2 regions of the Paenibacillus sp. JSM ZJ436 genome follow, and region 1 is predicted to be linked to the other one. Evidence: a T-box and tRNA genes for the amino acid it is inferred to sense, from the RefSeq annotation. Region 1 holds a T-box; the other holds one or more tRNA genes.
The links. The T-box of region 1 lies ahead of ACH6EH_RS13625 (arginine--tRNA ligase). A T-box ahead of a tRNA ligase gene usually reads a tRNA of that ligase, here a tRNA-Arg.
Positions count from the first base shown of each region.

Region 2: it encodes a tRNA-Arg, which carries the amino acid that the T-box ahead of ACH6EH_RS13625 (arginine--tRNA ligase) is inferred to sense. The anticodon was not compared.

Region 1 covers NZ_JBISEO010000010.1:49,786-53,841, forward strand. Annotated here, with positions in the region: gene ACH6EH_RS13620 (class I SAM-dependent methyltransferase) at 819-1,589, shown strand; T-box leader at 1,639-1,856, shown strand; gene ACH6EH_RS13625 (arginine--tRNA ligase) at 1,900-3,789, shown strand; gene ACH6EH_RS13630 (hypothetical protein) at 3,840-4,056, opposite strand, start outside.
Region 2 covers NZ_JBISEO010000027.1:58-17,238, reverse strand. Annotated here, with positions in the region: gene ACH6EH_RS19560 (ATP-dependent nuclease) at 1-1,064, opposite strand, end outside; gene ACH6EH_RS19555 (AlbA family DNA-binding domain-containing protein) at 1,156-2,079, opposite strand; gene ACH6EH_RS19550 (TnsD family Tn7-like transposition protein) at 2,337-2,780, opposite strand; gene ACH6EH_RS19545 (hypothetical protein) at 3,020-3,715, shown strand; gene ACH6EH_RS19540 (hypothetical protein) at 3,730-4,146, shown strand; gene glmS (glutamine--fructose-6-phosphate transaminase (isomerizing)) at 4,946-6,778, opposite strand; gene glmM (phosphoglucosamine mutase) at 7,423-8,763, opposite strand; gene ACH6EH_RS19525 (CdaR family protein) at 8,809-10,341, opposite strand; gene cdaA (diadenylate cyclase CdaA) at 10,343-11,164, opposite strand; gene ACH6EH_RS19515 (zf-HC2 domain-containing protein) at 11,372-11,986, opposite strand; gene sigW (RNA polymerase sigma factor SigW) at 12,107-12,676, opposite strand; gene ppc (phosphoenolpyruvate carboxylase) at 12,874-15,660, opposite strand; tRNA gene ACH6EH_RS19500 (tRNA-Gly) at 16,070-16,143, opposite strand; tRNA gene ACH6EH_RS19495 (tRNA-Pro) at 16,155-16,228, opposite strand; tRNA gene ACH6EH_RS19490 (tRNA-Arg) at 16,250-16,326, opposite strand; tRNA gene ACH6EH_RS19485 (tRNA-Gly) at 16,330-16,404, opposite strand; tRNA gene ACH6EH_RS19480 (tRNA-Leu) at 16,411-16,494, opposite strand; tRNA gene ACH6EH_RS19475 (tRNA-Lys) at 16,510-16,585, opposite strand; tRNA gene ACH6EH_RS19470 (tRNA-Gln) at 16,609-16,683, opposite strand; tRNA gene ACH6EH_RS19465 (tRNA-Val) at 16,739-16,814, opposite strand; tRNA gene ACH6EH_RS19460 (tRNA-Glu) at 16,953-17,027, opposite strand; tRNA gene ACH6EH_RS19455 (tRNA-Thr) at 17,034-17,109, opposite strand; tRNA gene ACH6EH_RS19450 (tRNA-Asn) at 17,113-17,181, opposite strand, start outside.

The sequences.
Region 1 (4,056 bases):
ATGCTGTTGTGTTCGGTTTTTCGCACACATTCGCCTCTTACACCATTTACTGCACCATTGTGTTCGGTTTTTCGCATTCATTCGCCTCTTGCGCCATTTACTGCACCATTGTGTTCGGTTTTTCGCATTCATTCGGCTCTTGCGCCATTTACTGCACCATTCTGTTCGGTTTTTCGCATTCATTCGGCTCTTGCGCCATTTACTGCACCATTCTGTTCGGTTTTTCGCACACATTTGCCTCTTACACCATTTACTGCACCATCGTGTTCGGTTTTTCGCACACATTCGCCTCTTACACCATTTACTGCACCATCGTGTTCGGTTTTTCGCATTCATTCGGCTCTTGCGCCATTTACTGCACCATTCTGTTCGGTTTTTCGCATTCATTCGGCTCTTACGCCATTTACTGCACCATCGTGTTCGGTTTTTCGCATTCATTCGCCTTTTACGCTATTTACTGCACCATTATGTTCGGTTTTTCGCATTCATTCGGCTCTTGCGCCGCTCTCGACACCCATCGTATTCGGTTTTTCATACACATCTCACTACTTCACCCCACGCGTAGTTTGCTGGATCTAATGACACGATTGATGGTCAAACTGAAAAGTTTCGTATGGTCTCAGAGCTGTGGATGGTCGAAGCCGCTGTGCGATTTTTTTGCATCCGAAAGGGATAAGAGGATTTTGGGTTCCCATGCTTTTCCAGGCTTTTATAGATTTAACCTATAAGATGGATAGCTATTTAGTATTTCTATTTATAACACTCTAAGAGTAATAATAAGTGCAACATAACAAGTCTTTTGTTGGGAGGAATTATCCATGGCAGATTCTCAGAGATGGAGTCCAGAAGAATATGACCGCTCTATGAGTTTTGTATCCGGATTCGGTAAGGGTCTGATCGACTGGCTATCTCCGCAGGAAGGTGAATCGATTTTGGATTGGGGCTGTGGAACCGGCGATCTGGCTTACAGCATTTCACGCTCCGGTGCTGAAGTAACGGGAATGGATTTCTCGCACGATATGGTCCGGGCTGCATCCGTCAAATACCCCGAACTTCACTTTATACAAGGCAACGGAGAAAATTTTACCTCCGATATTTCGTATGATGCGATATTCTCTAATGCTGCACTGCACTGGATGAAAGACGCAAAAAGCGCCGCATTGTCGATCCACCGCTGCTTGAAGCCTGGAGGACGACTCATTGCTGAATTTGGCGGGCAGGGCAATATTGAGATGATCCTGAAGGCTGCATTGGACACGTTAAAAACAGATTACGGGATCGAAGCCGCCGGTCGAAATCCATGGTATTTTCCAACCCTTGGCCAGTACACTTTATTACTGGAGGAAGCAGGCTTTCGGGTTACACAGGCGCTGCATTATGAGCGCCCCACTCCTCTTCCAGATGGGAAAAAGGGAGTACATCATTGGCTCTCTCACTTTGGACAAATGCTTTTCTCGGGAATGAACCCGCAGGACAAGAAGGATGCCTACCATAAAATAAGTGAGCGAGTAAAACCCGCCTTATGGAACGGGGAATGGTACAGCGCTGACTATACGCGCCTTCGTATCGCTGCTATAAAATGTAGTTGATTTTCACATAATATTGGTTATAATATGAAAAACATTATGTACATATCAATGCAATTCAATGATCGGGAGAGTAATGAACGTATATCTATGTCCAAGCGAGCCGGAAGAGTGGGAGCCGGTACAGATTCGTTCACGAAACGGGCCCGGGAGATGGATCTCCGAAATTTATAGTAGGAGTCCCGGCTTACACCGTTAACGTATAAAGTGGCTGAGTGTGTTTACATCAGCAACAAGAGTGGTACCGCGAGCCAAATCCTCGTCTCTTATAAGAGACGAGGATTTTTTTATTTTATCCTAGGAGGAAAGCATAATGCTGTGCCAGTTTATTAAATCATCCGTTCTAACCGCAGTTCAGGAAATCTTATCCTTATCGGGACAACCGGCGTCAGATGAAGCAAGCCTGCGGATCCAGATTCAGCAGCCTGCCAACATAAAGCATGGGGACTATTCAACCAATGCCGCCATGCAGCTGGCCAAGACACTGCGCAAACCGCCACTCTCTATCGCTCAAATGATTACAGAGGTACTCCAGCAAAACCCGAAATTTAGCGAGCTATTTCCGCAAATAGACATCGTTGCTCCCGGCTTCATCAATTTCAAAATCCATTGGACGGCCTGGGCCAAGATGAATACTGAAAAACCAGAGCCTGCAGGACAAAAAGTGGTTATCGAGCACACCTCCATTAATCCGAATAAATCAGCACATATCGGTCACTTGAGAAACTCCTGTATCGGGGACACTCTCGTTCGGCTGCTCAGGAAAAATGGATATCATGTAGAGGTCCACAATTATATCGATGATTTGGGGAATCAGCTGGCGGATACACTGGTTGGCCTGCTCCAGCAGCCTATAAATGGCAGCCACAAACGATTCGGCGATTTCTGCTGGGATGTTTACGCTGCGGTGAACCGGGCTTATAAGGAAAAACCTGATTTGCTGCAAAAAAGAACCGAAGTCCTTCATGCACTTGAAAAAGGCGATCAAAACATAGCCTGGATCGGCCTCATTACTGCAGAACGTATTGTGCGCGAGCATCTGGAAGAGATGCAGCAGTTTGGCATTGAATATGACCTGCTGGTTTGGGAGAGCAGCATTGTTAAAGAAGGTTTCTGGAACACCGCCTTTCATCTGCTACAGCAAACACCTCTTTTTGTTCAAGAAACTCAAGGCAAGCTTGCGGGCTGCTGGGTGTTAAAACAAAACCATTCGGATGATGAAAGTTCGGGGGGCATGAGGACCCTAGAGCAGGATCACAGCTTGGATAAGGTGCTCGTGCGCTCTAACGGCATTTTGACCTATACGGCAAAAGACATTGCCTACCACTTGTGGAAATACGGGCTGCTGCAGAACGATTTTTCATATACAGACTTTACTGAAGGGGTATGGACCACCGCGCCCAACAACACCGGTCAGATCAAGACGTTCGGACGGGCGGATGCCGTCATCAACGTCATTGACTATAGGCAGCAGTATCCACAAGCCATGGTAAAACAAGCGTTGGAGGTGCTTGGGTTTCAAGAAGAAGCGCAAAAGCTCCGCCATGTCAGCTACGGTGTCGTGTCTTTAAGTCCTGCCGCCGCTGAAGAATTGGGAGTGGATACATCCGAAAGAAAAGCTTCCTACGCCATGTCCGGGCGACAGGGAATCGGAATCAAAGTCGCTGAGCTGATCGAACGCGTGGAAGCTTTTATAGAGGACAACCGCTCGGATAAAAACGGGCTGGCAAGCCGTGACATCGCTATCGCCTCGATCCGTTATTACCTGCTTCGGTTTGCTCTGCAAACTGAGGTGGTATTTGACTTGAAGCAGGCAACAGAGATTTCCGGGAACACCGGTGTCTATCTGCTGTATTCATACGCCCGGTCGCTGAGTGTGCTGAATAAAGCCGGCTTAAAGGATCAGCTGCCAGAGGCGCCCGAGCACATTGAGGCACTTGAGGTTCAGGAGCATGCCTTACTGCGACATATCAGCATGTGGAATGAAACACTCGCTGAGGCCGCGCAGGAGTTATCACCGAGCACCATTTGTAACTATGCATACGAATTAGCTTCGCTCTTCAATCATTTTTATGCGGCTTGCCCTATTTTGAAATCAGAAGGCCCCCTGCATCAGCTTCGGGTCTGGTTGACCTTGTTATTCAGGGATACCCTCAAGGAGGCGTTGGATGTACTAGGCCTGCCCGCACCTGAAAGGATGTAACGCTGAGATATTGCCCACTTTAATCGCCTGCTGGAGCATCTCGCCAAAGCTTAGGACGACTGAAGGCCGCGGAGCATGAGCCGGACGATTACAGCGGTGCCCTCATGCTTAACGTCTGCAATCATCCAGTTGACGGCCAGGCGCTGCTCCAGCAGCTTTAGCTGAGACTCTGACAGGGTCAGCCCCTCGATCATTCCTTCGCCAACCGTAAAGTCGGTTTCGGAATTCAGGCCGAACGTCTGCTCCAGCCATATTTTGAGACCGTTG
Region 2 (17,181 bases), on a different contig from region 1:
GGGTTTACAGCATTTAGATGGTTTATGTTTCCCTTATACAAGAGAATTATGTTTTTAAGGCCAATTTTGTTTGCTACAAAACTGCTGTGCGTTGATATAAAGACTTGTTTATTCTCGTCTTGATTTATTTTTGAAATAAGACGTGACATATTCCCAAATGCTAAGTTATTTTCAGGCTCCTCAAACAATACTACATTAGATTTATCGGAGTCTTGTTTAAATACCAATTCCATTTTGATTAGATTCTGAGTACCAAACCCCATATCTTCAAAAGGAATGTTCTCGACTTCGATTGAAACCTCGTTCATCCATGATTCGAGCACATCTTCCTGCATACCAAACTTTATCACCTTATCGTCTAGTTTTTCTTCTTCTGCCAACCTTTCATTAAGGGCTATAACGTTCGGATTGTTATTAAATTCATGTTTCATTTTTCTATATGCCCTAGTTAAATGTACTTTTTCATCATCAGATAAATTGTTAGTAATTCTTGAATTAATAAATTTGTTTACTGCTGAGTCATAATCCTTTTGTGTAGTATCAATCACTGATACCTTTACTGGAAAAGTCCTAAATATAATTGGATTATCACCAAAATCTCTCCAACTTACTTTATAAAACTCAACCGGTATATCATAAATCTCTCCATTTTGTAACATCGTTTGAAATGCCGATGAATAATCGGGATTAAACTCGACACTCATACGAATGCCTGGACAGTCTTCACTAAGCTCGTTATTTGTTCCTTTATATTCAGAATTATTGCTATCATTCTCGAAATAAGCTTCAACAATTATAGAAGGTAATTCTTCAATTTTCTGAGAAGGGTCAGCAATAATTTCTTTAAAATTGAAGCGAGATTCATAGTTAAAAAAGGATGCCTTAAATTGACGCTCAAAGGACGAATTATATATTTTCCCACTCAGAAGGACTTGAATTATTTCAAGTAATGTACTCTTACCAGAATTATTATCGCCCACAAAAATATTGCAACCACTATTAAGTTCTATCAGAACATCTTTAAACATTCTATAATTCCTAATATAAAGTTTGTTCATCTTCATAGTGAGCTCTCCCCAAATTCAATATAGAAAACCTGTCAACCAACCACCTATTTAAAATAGAATACTACATCGATAGTTGTTTCCCATTAAATCATCTATGCGTCCGAAACTTATGTGGAATTCCCTTCTGTTGTTTAACCTTCCAAAGAAAGTCACCGTGTACAAACACACTTGCTTTATTCATCGTTGCAAAATATCGTTTTTCTCGTGCATCCACTAGCAGAAGCTCAAAATCAAATTGCTCAGCACATATACCGTATTCATCACTATTTAGTCTAAAAGGATCTGATGATCCAAAGCCAACCATCAAGTGTCCGACTATTTCTGATTTTGGTGGCAATGATAATTTGAAGTCCGCTCCTATGAATTCATCCAAACCATACACGTGATGTCTTGTTAACTCTTTTCCATAATCATTGCGGATGTATAACGTACCCCCGATTATCGTAATAGGCAATTCAGTTGTATTCGCTAATACAACTTCTATAGAAGCGCATCCTTCTGCATCGTGTACGGCATGTAGCGCATGTTCTAGGAATCTTATCTCGAACTGTCCTTTGTTTAAATACATAAAATCAAAGTCGCTGCGTTTAGCCACCGTATTCGTACTTCCTTTTCGAATTAAGCAGTATCCCTCGTTCAGTCTCTCATATTTCTTCTTCATCATGTATGGCTTATTTTCTGTTTTATAAATCTTGAAAACTCCTAACACTACACCTTTATATTCATATTTGAAATAATCAAAATGTATTTCAGGTTCTATATTATTTAGAACTAACTGCACATAATTAGACGAATCTATAAATTCTTTCGGATTTATTCCCTTTATCTCCTTACCTTCTGGTCGATCCTTGACTCCAATAATAATGAATTTGTCTCCATTATGCCGTGAATTGGCCATCGCCATTATATCCATTAGAAGATCCATACTTTTGTCTTTATGATATTGTCTCTCTTTGAAGTCCAGATATTCGCACTCATAGCCAAATTCGATTAATTCATCAACCTTGTCCATAGACACCTCGCTATACCCTTATGTACATCGGACTATATGTCCACTGTAAAAATTCGACATGCAACAAGAAAATCCTACTTTTTCCACAAGAAATACCTAAAAAGTTGGTCCATAGTATCATAATAAAAAGGATGAGTAGCGATCGTGTTAATACAAACGTGCTACTCATCCTTTCTATAAATAAGTAAATCATTTAACTGTATGGTTAGTCTCTCATCTAACTCCTTTGAACTTTTCCTGTACATTGGACTAAACATTTATATATTTTCCAATGACGATATTCTTTTATTGTATTTCTTCATTTGAATAATAACGGGAAGATGCCGGAGTAAGTAATGTTCGTCTGATTCAACTCTGCTGTTTAACAATTCCATAGTCTTCGGTAGTTTTTCTGGCACATTCTCTAAATGCTCTGTAATAGTCTTTGATGCATATCTTAATATCGTATATTTTCTAATCTGCCCAGCGGGGTTTCGTCTGTATACTTCATCTGCCGCCGCGGCTAATTCTTTACAGTATTGAGTATCTAGTTGCTCCCAATCTTTTCGAATCTGATGTTTTTTGCTGGAAGGTAATACTTGCTCCATCCATTCCCTATCTTTTCTTAGCATCTTATGATAAAAACAGCTGGAACTGCTCTCATCACGATTGAAGAGTGCTCTTCCGCTCGTCATCTCCTTTTCTTTAGTTGTTGTTAACACCCTAATTGCCCCCTTGTATTAGCACCAAAAAGGCCACGAAGAATTAAATAAACACACCGACGATATGTTCGTTGGCTTTTACCTGCATCATTATGAATGTGTCCGGGATCCGGACGCTCGTTCACAAGTTAAAATAAGAAGGCCGTGAAAATTTGTAATACTCGTAATATAATCAAACTAGTATATGTGACCATGATTTACCATCTAAATCTTGTGTATTATCGTAGGAGGCTAAGTAAATGGAGCGTAGAGTAGCTTTTTTCCCTGAGACTCAAAGTGTACTTAATGAGATAACTAGACAGTTTGATTTTATTTGGCCATCTCTAGCAGGTATCGATTACTTACAAAGATCATTAAATACCTATATGCTAAAAAACCCTAGTGTGACTGAAGAGGATTGTACTCAACATTTTGTCTCTGAGATTGCATTTTCAAGAATTAGTTTCACTAAAATTTTTCCAAATAAATCTCTAGAAGATTTTAAAAAGGAGCAAGCAAAAGCATTATTATTCAGTCTATTTGCTTTATATGAGGGGTGGCTGCTATCACTTCAGAATACAGGAGTGATTACTTCCAATCAGAATAAGAAACTACAATTCTTTGATCCGTCCCCAGGAGGCCACAGGACACTAAATAATTTGTCAGTCAATGAATCACAAATGTTAAAAGATGCATTCTACATGCATCTTACACGAAGGGGAAGTAAGTATTCGTATCTTGAGTTCAATAAACAATTGCTATGCTACCGAGTATTCAAAGAAATAAGGAACGCCTACATTCACAATGGAAGTAAGTGCAGCCCTGCTCTTAATTCAGTAATCCAACTATATTTACAAAAAATAACCTCACCATCAGATATTAACGTTACACAACTGCCTAACTTTGTCGCCTTAATATTGGCGATTATGTTGATATCGATTTGTTCGACGTTATAGGTTTTTCTGACATTGTGATAAAAATGATCTCAACTATTGATGCCGAGTTATCAAAAGCGATAATTGTTGAACCATATTTTATTAATCAATTAAAACACGGAAGAAGTGACAAATATCCGATTTTTGATACTATAAACCGAAATAAAAATCTAAAAAAAACAAAAAGTTATTATACTTTCTCGGTTTCCCGAATCTTGGTAACTGGGAAAAAATCCACGATAGGATCACGTCCTCTTCAGGAAGGTTCATTAGTCAAAGAAACCTATAACACTACTTACAACATTCAGTATAAGGGCGAATTTCCGCTCCTTTTACTGCTCTGTTGCAGGCTGCTCCACGTACTTCCCGAGGATCTCACTCCCATACTAAAACAAAAAGACCCGATATTCTTAATTGCATCATCGGGACTTTTCGTGATGATAGACATCTAAATTCCGGTAAAAATATTTTTTATTTTCCTTGGACACTATATTGTCAAGAAATAACCTTTAATGCCATTGAACACAAACACCTTTCGAGATTTAAACAAATCTTTATAACAAAAACAGGGTAGCCCGAATTAAATTCATCAGGCTACCCTCTAGATGCTTTAATTAATAAATTCATTTGTGGTTCCAAACATTATTTACTGGTTCCACAGTTCTTTTACTGGTTCCGGACTTTCTTTACTGGTTCCACACTTTTATTTCATCGGACATAATTATGTAACGAAAATAAAGTCGTATGGCTCCTCCCCTCCCTCCCACCTTTAAAAAATCCCGCTACTACGCCTTTCCTCGCCCCTTTCACCTGTACTTTCTGACAACTTGAGCAAATAAAGTCGTATCAGAAAAAAAAGGAGGATAGGCAGGGGTTAGGGGCCAAATAAGACTTGGGAAATGAAAATAAAGTCGTATTAAAGGGCAAGGAAAGGACAGGGTTGTAGGGCACGGGAATAGCCTGAATAAGAGCCTGGGCAAATGCCTGGGTATACCCCGCTCCATCGCCCCAAAAGCCTTGAACAGCCTGAGAAAAGCCTCTGAGAAGATTCGAGAAGCACCCTACATTTCCCTTCCCTTCCCTTCCCCCTAATCCCTTCCCCCTGCACCAAAAGAAAAGCTGAGCAAATGCCAGGAAATAATCCTGAATTTGCTCAGCTCTGATACGACTTTATTTGCTTTGATACGAGTTTGGAGAAAGGGAGGCGAGTTTATTTGCTTCTCACATTGAAAGTATAACTCACACAATAATTCACTCCACCGTCACACTCTTCGCCAGATTACGCGGCTTGTCGACGTCGTGGCCGAGGGCCAGGGAAGCGTAGTACGCGAGCAGCTGCAGTGGAACCACCGACAGGGCTGCTGTCAGGACAGGCAGGGTCTTTGGAATTGCAAAGGCCTGGTCGACAGACTTCAGCAGGTTCACCACATGCTCCTCGTACGTGATTACCATAACATCGGCACCACGGGCTTTAACTTCCTTGATGTTGCTGACCGTCTTCTCCAGTACATCCTCTTGCGTGGCCAGAGCGATCACAGGAATACCTTCTTCAATCAAAGCCAGCGTTCCGTGCTTCAGTTCCCCTGCAGCATACGCTTCAGAGTGGATGTAAGAGATTTCTTTCAGCTTCAAAGAGCCTTCCTGAGCAACAGCGTAATCCTGTCCACGGCCAATAAAGAACAAGTGCTGGTGCTTGGAGATCTGCTCGGCATAGCCCTTGATTGCTTCCGTGTTCGCCAGCATAGACTCAACCTGCTCCGGCAGGGCGTCCATTGCAGCGATAATTTCAGCAGCTGCATCCTCGGTAATTGTACCTCGAACCTGTGCAAGGTACAGACCGAACAGATAGAAAGCAATCAGCTGGGAGCTGTACGCCTTTGTGGAGGCTACTGCAATTTCAGGGCCTGCTAAGGTTCCAACGACATCGTCGGCTTCCCGGGCGATAGAACTGCCAACTACGTTCGTAATAGCCAGCACGTGAGCACCTTTGCTCTTCGCTTCACGCAATGCTGCCAGTGTATCTGCAGTTTCACCGGATTGGCTGACGACAATGACCAAGGTTTCCGGAGTTACGATCGGATCGCGGTAGCGATATTCAGATGCTACATCATTCTCCGCAGGAATACGAACCAGCTGCTCAATGACGCTGCGTCCCACCAAGCCGGCATGATAAGCCGTCCCGCAGGCAACAATCTGAACATTCCGAATGTTCTTGATCTGTTCTTCCGTCAGCTTCAAATCCTGGAACACGACGCGGCGCCCGCTTTCATCCACACGGCCCAGCATTGTGTCACGGTAAGCCTTCGGCTGCTCGTGAATTTCTTTGAGCATGAAATGATCAAAGCCGCCTTTTTCTGCAGTGACTGCATCCCATTCGACATGAATCATTTCCCGAGAAATAAAATTCCCTTCAATCGTCATCAATTCGACAGCGTCAGCCGTAAGCACAGCCATTTCGCCATCGTTCAAAATGTATACATCACGCGTATATTTCAAAATAGCTGGAATATCGGAACCAATAAAGTTCTCGCCTTCGCCAATACCAATAATCAGCGGGCTCGCTTGACGCACTGCTACAAGCTTATCCGGCTCATACTCAGTCAGCACACCCAGAGCAAACGCTCCACGCATGAAGGTAATCGCCTTCTGCACCGCTTCAACGATATTTCCGTTGTATTCACGGGCAATAAGGTGCGAGATCACTTCGGTATCCGTCTCGGACACGAACTGATGGCCTTGCTCTATCAGCTCTTCCTTAAGCTCAAGATAATTTTCCACGATGCCGTTATGCACCACCGAGAATTTCTGGCTTTCGTCCGTATGGGGATGGGAGTTCACATCCGAAGGCTTGCCATGCGTAGCCCAACGTGTATGTCCAATTCCTGCAGTTCCTACGAGCGGAGCATTCTCCAGCTTCGACTCCAGGTTCGCAAGACGTCCTTTGGCTTTCGCAACTTGAAGACCCTCCGATGTAAATACGGCAATGCCTGCCGAATCGTACCCGCGGTACTCCAGCTTCTTCAATCCCTCGATCAGCACCGTTTGCGTCTTCTGGTTCCCAATATATCCAACAATACCACACATAATAAAATTCCTCCGTTCGGTGTCCCACGATGAGACGTCAACAGAACACGGATCTGCATGTGCGGTAGAAAATACAAAGAAGAATGATTTATTCAGTTATCAACGTTCAAGCCTGTCACGCAGACTGAATTCACCGAAACCTTGAATGCACTCTTCCTCCACCGCGAAATCAAACCGCGTGTTCTCGCACACTCGTGGTTTTCCAGTTTAGTATAGTGGCACCTGCCGGCACGTTGTGGGAACAGTCGCCTGTTCCTTTTCCGATCCGGCTTACGGCTGGTGCAGCATACCGGGAGGTCCCCGCCGAACATTTCGAACACCTCCACCTCGTCAGCTTGGAATGCCGTTGGCATCTCGCTTAGCCATGGTGACTGTACGTTTCTTCCGTCAGACTCCATGATTTCATTCTAAGCTACTCTGCCGTCCCCGCGCATTCACAAGCTCTGGCGCTTGTAAAGCTTCAGTAACCTCACAACCCTGCCTTTCTATTTTTGAATAACATGGTTTATTATATGCATCTCCAGCCGGTTTGGCAACTGGTCTTCCTGCCCATTGGAGCTCTCTTAGTTGTATCAACCCAAGAGCAGGCCGGTGAAACGCGATCTTTCTCTTCTCCGGCCTTTTCCTGGACAAAATACCGCTAATTACGCAAGTTCCTGCTTCACGACTTCTGCAATCTGCTGAACATAACGCTCCAGCTCTTCCTTGTCAGGTCCTTCTGCCATTACACGAATCAATGACTCTGTACCGGATGGACGAACCAGCACCCGCCCATTGCTGCCAAGAATGCCTTCAACCTCCGCAATGGCAGCAAGAATGCCTGGATTCCCCTCATACTTGCTCTTATCCCCAACGCGAACATTGACGAGCACCTGTGGATATTTGCGCATGCTCTTTTTCAGCTCGCTCAGCGGCTTCCCGGCCGATACCAATGTATCTACCAGCTGAATTCCCGTCAGAATGCCATCCCCTGTAGTATTGTAATCGAGAAAAATAACGTGCCCCGACTGCTCGCCGCCCAGATTATAGCCGCCTTTACGCATCTCTTCCATCACATAGCGGTCACCTACTGCGGTCTTGGCTGTCTTCAGCTTCAGCGATTCGCACGCTTTATAGAAGCCAATATTGCTCATGACGGTAGACACTACGGTGCCTTCCTTCAACAATCCGGCGCGGTTCATGGCATCTCCGCAGATGCACAGAATAAAGTCGCCATCCACTTCATCTCCCGTGCTGTCGATCGCAATCAGGCGATCCGCATCGCCGTCAAAAGCAAGTCCCAGATCCGCACCGTGACGCAGCACCTCATCGCGCAGAAGCTCCGGATGTGTAGAACCGCACTCTTCATTAATGTTCAGTCCATTCGGCTCAGCGCCGATGGCAATAACCTCTGCTCCCAAATCCCGGAACAGCTGGGGAGCAAGCTCATATGCAGCTCCATGGGCACAGTCCAGCACAATCTTCAAGCCGTCAAAGCGGTTCTTGATGGTGGTCTTCAAATATTCTAAATATTTGTACTTCGCCTCTTCATCTGTGGTCATGCGCCCCAAATCCTTACCGACAGGACGAGGAAGCTCGTCTTGCTCGGCGTCCATCAGCTTCTCAATCTGCAGCTCCGTTTCATCCGACAGCTTGAAGCCGTCACCGCCAAAAAATTTAATGCCGTTATCCTCCACCGGATTATGTGACGCCGAGATCATAACCCCTGCATCCGCCTTCAGTAAACGTGTAATATAAGCGACGGCCGGTGTGCTTACGACTCCCACTCGAATGACATTCGCGCCAATGGACAGCAGTCCTGCTGCCAGTGCCGACTCCAGCATCGCGCCGGAAATCCGTGTATCCATGCCAATGACAACGTTTGGCTTCTCCTTGCTCCCTGCAAGAACATACCCGCCGCAGCGGCCAATGCTGTACGCCATTTCTGCGGTTAATTCCTGGTTTGCAACGCCTCTGACCCCATCAGTACCGAAATATTTCCCCATTGTTCTTTGATCTCCTTTTGTATAAATGCTGCTTCAATTATATATTTATTCTGCTCTGGTGTCTGTCGTCTCTGTTGACGTTTCATTCTCCGGATCGTCAGCTGGATCACGCTCTGGATTGCCCGGTTGATTACCGGGTTCCGGAGCTGGTTCCTCTTCTCCCGGGCCTGTCCCGCTCCCAGGCTGGGAGCCAGCGCGGTCATCTTCCTCACGCGGCGGATCCTTCTCTCCGCTGCGATCCCCGTCAGGCTCCTCTTCCGGCTCAGGCACCGGCTCTCTGCCATCATTATCGCTGGAGCCTGGACTTCCCGGCGGCTCGGAAGGCTCTCCCGTTGCAGGCTCAGCCGGCTCCCTTAGCTCTACTGTAATGACAATGCGGCTGTTGTTCACCCGGCTGACGAACCGGGGCAAGGTAACTTCTAACGGGATTTCATGAATGCCTGCGTCCAGCCCGGAGGCATCTGCGGAAAGAATGATATCTTGGACCTGCAGCTCGTCCAGCCGCGCCGGCGCCCCTTTCAGCGTCATGGATAGGAAGGAACGTCCAGGCTCGACCATGACCGCCTTCAGACCGGAAGGAACATTCGTAATCGAAATCGGAATATCATCCATCATCCGCTCGCTGACCGCAACAACCGTCATTTCCACTTCCATGGAGCCCGGCTCGATTCTCTCAAATCCTGGAGGCGGCGTCAAGTCTGCCGAAAGCACTGTTGTCCCTGCCTCTGTCAGCTCTGACAAGTCAATCAACGCACCGTTATAGGACTTTATACTCTCAATCTGCTCCGGCTCGCCGTATAGTGTAACCTCTGTGATGCGCGGGTCAGCTTCAGAAAGCACGAGCCCCTCCGGCAGACTGCCAGTGTACTGAACCTCCAGCGGTACCTTTACAAAGCCCGCTTCCACCGGAACCTGAACCGCAATAGCAGGCGGATTAATGACAGCGTCTGTCATTTCATTTCCTTCCTGATCATATGCGGTCAGCTTCACCCGATTTTCTTCAAAAGACTCCTTCGCCCCGTCCAGCTCCACCGTGCCCTTCACCTGGGACAGCCTGGCAAGCTCTGACTCCGGCATCGTCACCTGCACATTCTTCGGATTCACCTCGATCGGTCCCGACAGCCGGTAGCCCTCAGCTAGCTCGCCGCTAGTGCCGACCGCCGCTGGAACCGTCTCAGACTGGCGCTCCTCCACCGTGACCGTGACGACGGAAGGCTCCATCGAGACCAGCTCCACGCCGTTGGGCAGCGAATGCGTTAATGGCAGTGTCTGTGTGCCGGGAGACTTGATCCCGCTTAAGTCCAGCTTCACCTTATACTCATCGGCAAAAATCGTCGTAATATCCGTTCGGCGCCCCTTCACCCTTAAAGACACCTGATCGGCACTGATCCCCGTTAGGGCATAAGCAGTATCATCAAAACCGAACGTCTGGATATTCACCTGTACCGTTTTGGTATCAAACGAAGTCGTAGGCGGCGCAGGCACACCGTTCTCAATATGCACCATCACCCATAGCAGCATGCTCACAGCAAGAGCGATGAGCTTGGCAGCGGTGTTATTCTTAATCCATTTATCCATGCTAACGGTCTCCCTTCCGTTTCCAGAAGAACGAGCGTTTCTCCTTTACAGCGGCAGCCGGACGCAATTGTTCATAAAGCTTCGAAATCAGTGATTCTTCTTTAATATCGCGGACAACCTGTCCGTTCATCGCCAGCGATACCTGTCCCGTCTCTTCCGAAACGACAACAGAAATAGCATCTCCTACCTCACTGATCCCGATGGCCGCCCGGTGGCGCGTACCCAGCTCCTTACTGATAAAAGGATTCTCGGACAGCGGCAGGTAGCAGCCTGCTGCAGCAATTTGCCCGTTCTGAATAATGACAGCCCCGTCATGCAGCGGTGTATTCGGTATAAAAATATTAATGATCAGCTCCGAGCTCAGCACAGAGCGCATTGAGATTCCGGATTCCACGTATTCGTTCAGGCCCGTCGTGCGTTCAAATACAATTAACGCCCCTATTTTTCGACGTGATAAATAATTCACGGCCTTAATGGTTTCGCCGATTAACTTATTAGTCTGCTCATCCATATCCGCGGCCCGCCCGAACAGCTTTCCGCGCCCCAGCTGCTCCAGACCTCGGCGGAGCTCCGGCTGAAAAATAATAAAGATTGCCAGTACACCGAACGTAAAGATCTGGTTCATCAGCCATTTTAGCGTATATAGATCAAACCACGTGCTGAGCGCCCAGATGACGACAAGCACCAGAATCCCCTTCAGCAGCTGAACCGCCCGCGTTCCTCGTACGAGCAAAATCAGATGGTATATGATATAAGTGACGATGAGGATATCGATAATATCTTTAATGGACTCTTTCCAAGTCAAGTCCGCAAAATACTCCATATAGTAACCCCCGCCATGTTCTTTAAGTAACCTTTAATATATGTAGTATGTGCTCTACATACTCTAGGTTATAACGTTAGCCCCTCCGATGCAAGTCAGCGGCCCATTTATCACCTAGAAAATAACAGAAACGCAAAAAGGCGCCACCTTCTCGTCAGAAAAGAGGCGCCGGTATTCATGCCCTCTGCCTCGCTGGCAGGTCCATGATTAGCGGTATGCAACATCCGTGAAAAGATTGGTGATCTTATACCAAATCCAATCCATAGCTTTATCTATATCTTTAACCTGTCCGGAAATATACGCTGTAGAAGCCTGAAACAGCTCCCCGTCGATGACGGTCAGATTCCCTTCTACCTGTCCAAAAACCTCGGTCTTGCCGTTCTCCACAGTGATGTCACCTGTAATGGTCTGGTCCGGCGGTATGATTACCGTCTGGCCTTTGATCACGAGCTTGTCAAGCTCGGTGCCTCTTACCACAAGCTGATTGTTCTGATCCCAGAAGCTGACGGTGCTGAACAGCATCACCACAAGAAACAGCGCTGCCGCGGTGATAGCAGGATGTCTTTTGACCCAGGTTACCCATGCCTTTTGCTTCTTCTCTTTGGGCAGCATGCCCATAATGCGCTCTGTTAAATCCTCCGAAGGGCCTGTGGCATGATGAGTCAGAGAGAACAAGAGCATATCTGTCTTCTCCAGCTCCTCCAGTCTGTTCCGGCAATCCGTGCATTCCACCATATGAGCTTTCAGCTCCAGCTGCTGCGGCTTGGACAAGTCATTATCCAGATAATCATGCATCAAAGAGACGGCCACTTTGCAGTTCATATCAGCCATTCCTTTCGTTCGATCTCTTTGCTGGGTCCCGCTCTGTTACACAAAGCATAAGACTTGCTTCTTTGTTTACGCACCGGAAACGAAGATGTTTCATTTATTTTAATTCCTGTTTTACAGTTTATACTCCAGCTTCTTCCGCAAAAACTCACGTCCGCGGTGCACCCGCGTCTTGATCGTCGTCACCGGCAGATCCAGCACATCACTAATCTCCTGTAAGGATAGATCCTGAATGTACCTCAAAATCATAATACTCTTGTACTTCGCAGGCAGTGTCGCCATCGCTTGATGAATAATTTGCTGCGTCTCGGACAGCAGTACCTCGGATTCTACAGAAGGGTCCTGACTCGGCAGCATGGAATACCCATCCGTGCCCTCCTGTTCACTCATCTCCGCATCGAGCGAGTATGAGGGCTTTCGTTTGCGAAGGCGATCAATACACAGATTGGTTGCGATCCGGTACACCCAGGTGGAGAACTTCTGCTTCTCATCATAGCGGTCCAGATTCTTATATACCCTCAAAAACGTTTCCTGCACTACATCCTCCGCCTCATGCCGGTTATACAGCATCCGATACGCGAGATGGAAGATCTTATCTTTATACAGCTCTAATAGCTCGGCAAAAGCCCGCTGGTCTCCCTTTCGGGCCAGCTTCGCCAGTCGTACATCTAAATTGTCCACCATAATTCCCCCAGAATGGTCTGATGGGTAACGTCTAAACACATCATTAAAATGGTAAATCATCCAAATCTAAAAAGCAACACAAATCATAAAGCCCCACCTGCACGAAAAAAGAAGCTCCCCCTAAAGGGAGCCTCTTCCGTGTCATTTCATGGCTTATGGGCCTGCTTCACAGCACATGCCTCAAGTCCTGTTTCCCATCAACCGGTATTGCGGAGTCCCGCGGCAATGCCGTTAATCGTCAGCAGCACTTCACGCAGCAGATCCGGATCGTCCTCACCGCTGTCACGGAGATTACGAAGCTCCTTCAACAGCTGCACCTGCAGGTAGCTCAGCGGATCTACGTACGGGTTACGCAAACGAATGGATTCCTGCAGCATCAGCTGGTTATCCAGAATCTCCTGCTGGCCTGTAATTTTCAGCACCATTTGCTTCGTCAGCTCAAACTCGTTCTTCATCAGACTGAAGATGCGCTGTCTAGCCGTCTCATCACTCGTCATTAAGGAATATTCCTCTGCGATGATCAGATCAGCCTTAGCCAGAGCCATCTGCAGTGTATTAATGAGGGAAGTGAAGAACGGATAGTTAACATACATATCCTGAAGAACCTTCAGATTCTCTTCTTTGCCCTCATAATAGCTGTTCAGGCCAGTGCCTGCCGCATACCAGGCCGGGAGCAGATAGCGGCTCTGCGTCCAAGCAAATACCCATGGAATAGCCCGCAGATCCTCAAAACGGTCACTGTTCTTCCGCTTGGAAGGACGGGATCCGATGTTCAGCTCTCCCACCTCTGGCAACGGTGTAGATTCCTTAAAGAAGGACAAGAAATCCGGATCGCGGAAAATCAGGTCCTGATACTTGTTCTGCGACACTTCGGAGATTTGGGCTGCAATAGCCTCCCACTCCTTCTCCTGTGCGTTCTCCTGCGGTGTACGCGCCTGAATGGATGCCTTAATCAACGCCGATGTGGCCTGCTCCAAGCTGCGGTATGCAATGCCCTTCAGCGAGTACCGGGAGGAGATGACCTCTCCCTGCTCAGTAATTTTGATTCCGCCAGCAATAGTGTTCGCCGGTTGTGCCAAAATACTGCGGTTCAGCGGCATTCCTCCGCGTCCGAGAGATCCTCCGCGTCCGTGGAAGTATTTCAGCTTGATGCCGAACTCTTCGCCCACCTTCGTAATTTCCTTCATGGCCACTTGCAGCTCCCAGTTTGCCGTCACTGCGCCGCCATCTTTATTACTGTCGGAGTAACCCAGCATGATTTCCTGCACATCATTCATGGCCTTCACGCTCTCCCGGAAGAATGGAAGCTGGAACAGGCGTTTCATTATGGCCGGAGCGGCATGAAGATCCTCAATCGTTTCAAACAATGGGGCTGACTGCAGTGTCGCTGTGACACGGCCGTCTGCATGCTTGCGAATCAATCCGACTTCCTTCGCGAATACCATGACCTCCAGGATATCACTAGCCCCTTCAGACATACTGATGAGGTAGCTGGAAATACAGTTGACGCCGAATTCCTGCTGCGCCCGGTACACTGTGCGGAATACCTCCAGGCACTCCTCTGTGCTTTCACTGTAGCCCTGGTAAGGAGTCGTCAGCGGACGAGGATCATTAAGCAGCTTATTCAGCAGCTCAATTTTGTCTTCTTCCTCCATAGACGCGTAGTCTTCCACCACGTTCATCTGGGCAAGAATTTCCTTCATCGCGTTCTCATGCTCTTTACTGTGCTGGCGGATATCCAGTGTCGCTGTATGGAACCCGAACAGCTCCGCTTGACGGATCGTCTGCTTCACGGACGTGTCTGCTACATAATCCGCAAAATGATGACGCAGGCTGCGGTCAATAATCCGCAAATCCTCAATGAATTCCTCAGGTGTCTGGTAACGCTCTGTACCTGTCATGTTCGGATCCAGGACGTGGGTCATTTTGGCCAGCATGTAAGCCAGCTTAATGCGGTAGGGCTCCTTCTCGTTATGCCAGATCTCCATCTTCTTCAGCGTTACCTTCTCGCGATCCTCATTGATCGACGCCAGCAGCTCTTCAGATACGTTCACGATGGTCGTGCTGAAGCTCAGACTCTTCATCAGACCTGTCAAAATACGCTGGTACTCGCGGATAGCCAGCTTGCGCTGCATTTCCAGCGTCTTCCACGTTACATCCGCCTTTACCGATGGATTTCCATCACGGTCGCCGCCGATCCAGGAACCAAAGCGAAGGTATGTAGGCACATGCCAGTCATTCCCCGGATAATATTTGTTCAGGCAGCGTTCCAGCTCCTGATAAACCTCTGGCAGCACGTGGAACAGCGTCTCATGGAAATAGTACATCCCATTGCGCACTTCATCCAGTACCGTTGGCTTGCGGTCACGCAGCTCATCTGTCTGCCACAGGGTAATGACATCATTCAACAGCTTCTCGCGCAGCTGCTCTCTTTCGCGGAAAGTCAGCGTCGGATTATCCAGCAGCATAACGTCCTCGGAAATTCTTTTGTGAATATCTAGAATCGCACGGCGCATCGCTTCTGTTGGATGAGCCGTCATCACGAGCTCCAGGGAAAGCCCTTCCAGCATATTTTGCACTTCTTCAAACGTGAAGTTACGCTCCTTGAGCTCCTGCACAGCACTTTCGATAGAGCCAGGCTGCACGCTTTCCCCTGCAGAACGCTCATAATCCCGTTTACGGCGGATCCGGTGGTTCTGCTCCGCAATGTTTACCAATTGGAAGTACACCGCGAACGCGCGGATCACCTGATGCCTCACGTCCGGATTCAACGTGCTTACCATTTGCTTGAATTCTGCAAAAAGCTCCGGTAAAAACTCGGAACGCAGCGATTTACTGGTCTCACGGATTTTTTCGACAATATCCAGTAATTCAGTTCCGCCTTGGTGGACCAGAACTTCACCCAGAATGTTTCCTAGAAACCGTACATCACGCCGCAGCAGATTGTTGGAATTGCTCTTGGCGGTTACAGTAAGTTCAGACATATTGCTCCTCCCATCTCATCCCGATAACAGTTTATCTAGTTTATGCTTCCTAACATCATACAATAAATACTCTCGAAAATCTTTACTTTACGGTTAAAAAATTCAGCATTCCGACAAAAGAAGACGTTTTCACGCAAGTCTTATCCACATGCTGGATAAAGACAATCCGGCGTAAGCTGCATGCTTGCATAAGTAACATTCAGCGTTATCAATACATAGGATCAGGAACGTTCAGCGTTTCAAAACCGCAAGGCTGTAAGCCTGTTCGAGCTCATAATCTACCTGGCTGAAAAATTAAATGCCCCTGGTTATAGCAATGCATCTAACGCTTTATCACAGTGACACTTCGCAGGAGCATGGCATGAGGATGTAAAAAAAACATCACCTTAGTGATGTCCTGCGTTATGTATGGAGCGGGTGATGGGAATCGAACCCACGCTACCAGCTTGGAAGGCTGGAGTTCTACCATTGAACTACACCCGCAGATGTAACAATCGGGACGACACGATTTGAACATGCGACCCCCTGGTCCCAAACCAGGTGCTCTACCAAGCTGAGCTACGTCCCGTTACATACTACTTATGAAAAATGGCGTCCCCTGAGAGATTCGAACTCCCGACCTTTTGATTCGTAGTCAAACGCTCTATCCAGCTGAGCTAAGGGGACTTATGGAGCGGACGACGGGAATCGAACCCGCGACCCTCGCCTTGGCAAGGCGATGCTCTACCGCTGAGCCACGTCCGCAAAACATGGTGCGCGTGGAGGGACTTGAACCCCCACGTCAAAGACGCTAGATCCTAAGTCTAGTGCGTCTGCCAATTCCGCCACACGCGCACAAGGTTAAAACAATGGTGAGCCATGAAGGACTCGAACCTTCGACACCCTGATTAAAAGTCAGGTGCTCTACCAACTGAGCTAATGGCTCTCAAGCAAACTTACTTAAGAAAATGGCTGGGGATATAGGATTCGAACCTATGCATGACGGAGTCAAAGTCCGTTGCCTTACCGCTTGGCTAATCCCCAATATGGTGTTCGCTCCTTAGTTTGTCCAAACATGAGACAAATTATGAGACGATCATGGTGGAGGCTGAGGGGATCGAACCCCCGACCCTCTGCTTGTAAGGCAGATGCTCTCCCAGCTGAGCTAAGCCTCCATGTAGATGAAGCATATTAAGAAAGTGGTGACCCGTAGGGGATACTCTCACTACGTTCGAGACTGCGAAGTATTCCTCACGCCGCTTAAGCTCCGACGAACCATTGGGATTCTCATCCCTAGAAGCTAGTAAAAAAAGTGGTGACCCGTAGGGGATTCGAACCCCTGTTACCTCCGTGAAAGGGAGGTGTCTTAACCCCTTGACCAACGGGCCTTGCAATGGAGCTTCCAACCGGGATCGAACCGGTGACCTCATCCTTACCATGGATGCACTCTACCTACTGAGCTATGGAAGCAAGTGGCTCCCCGAACAGGACTCGAACCTGTGACAACTCGATTAACAGTCGAGTGCTCTACCAACTGAGCTA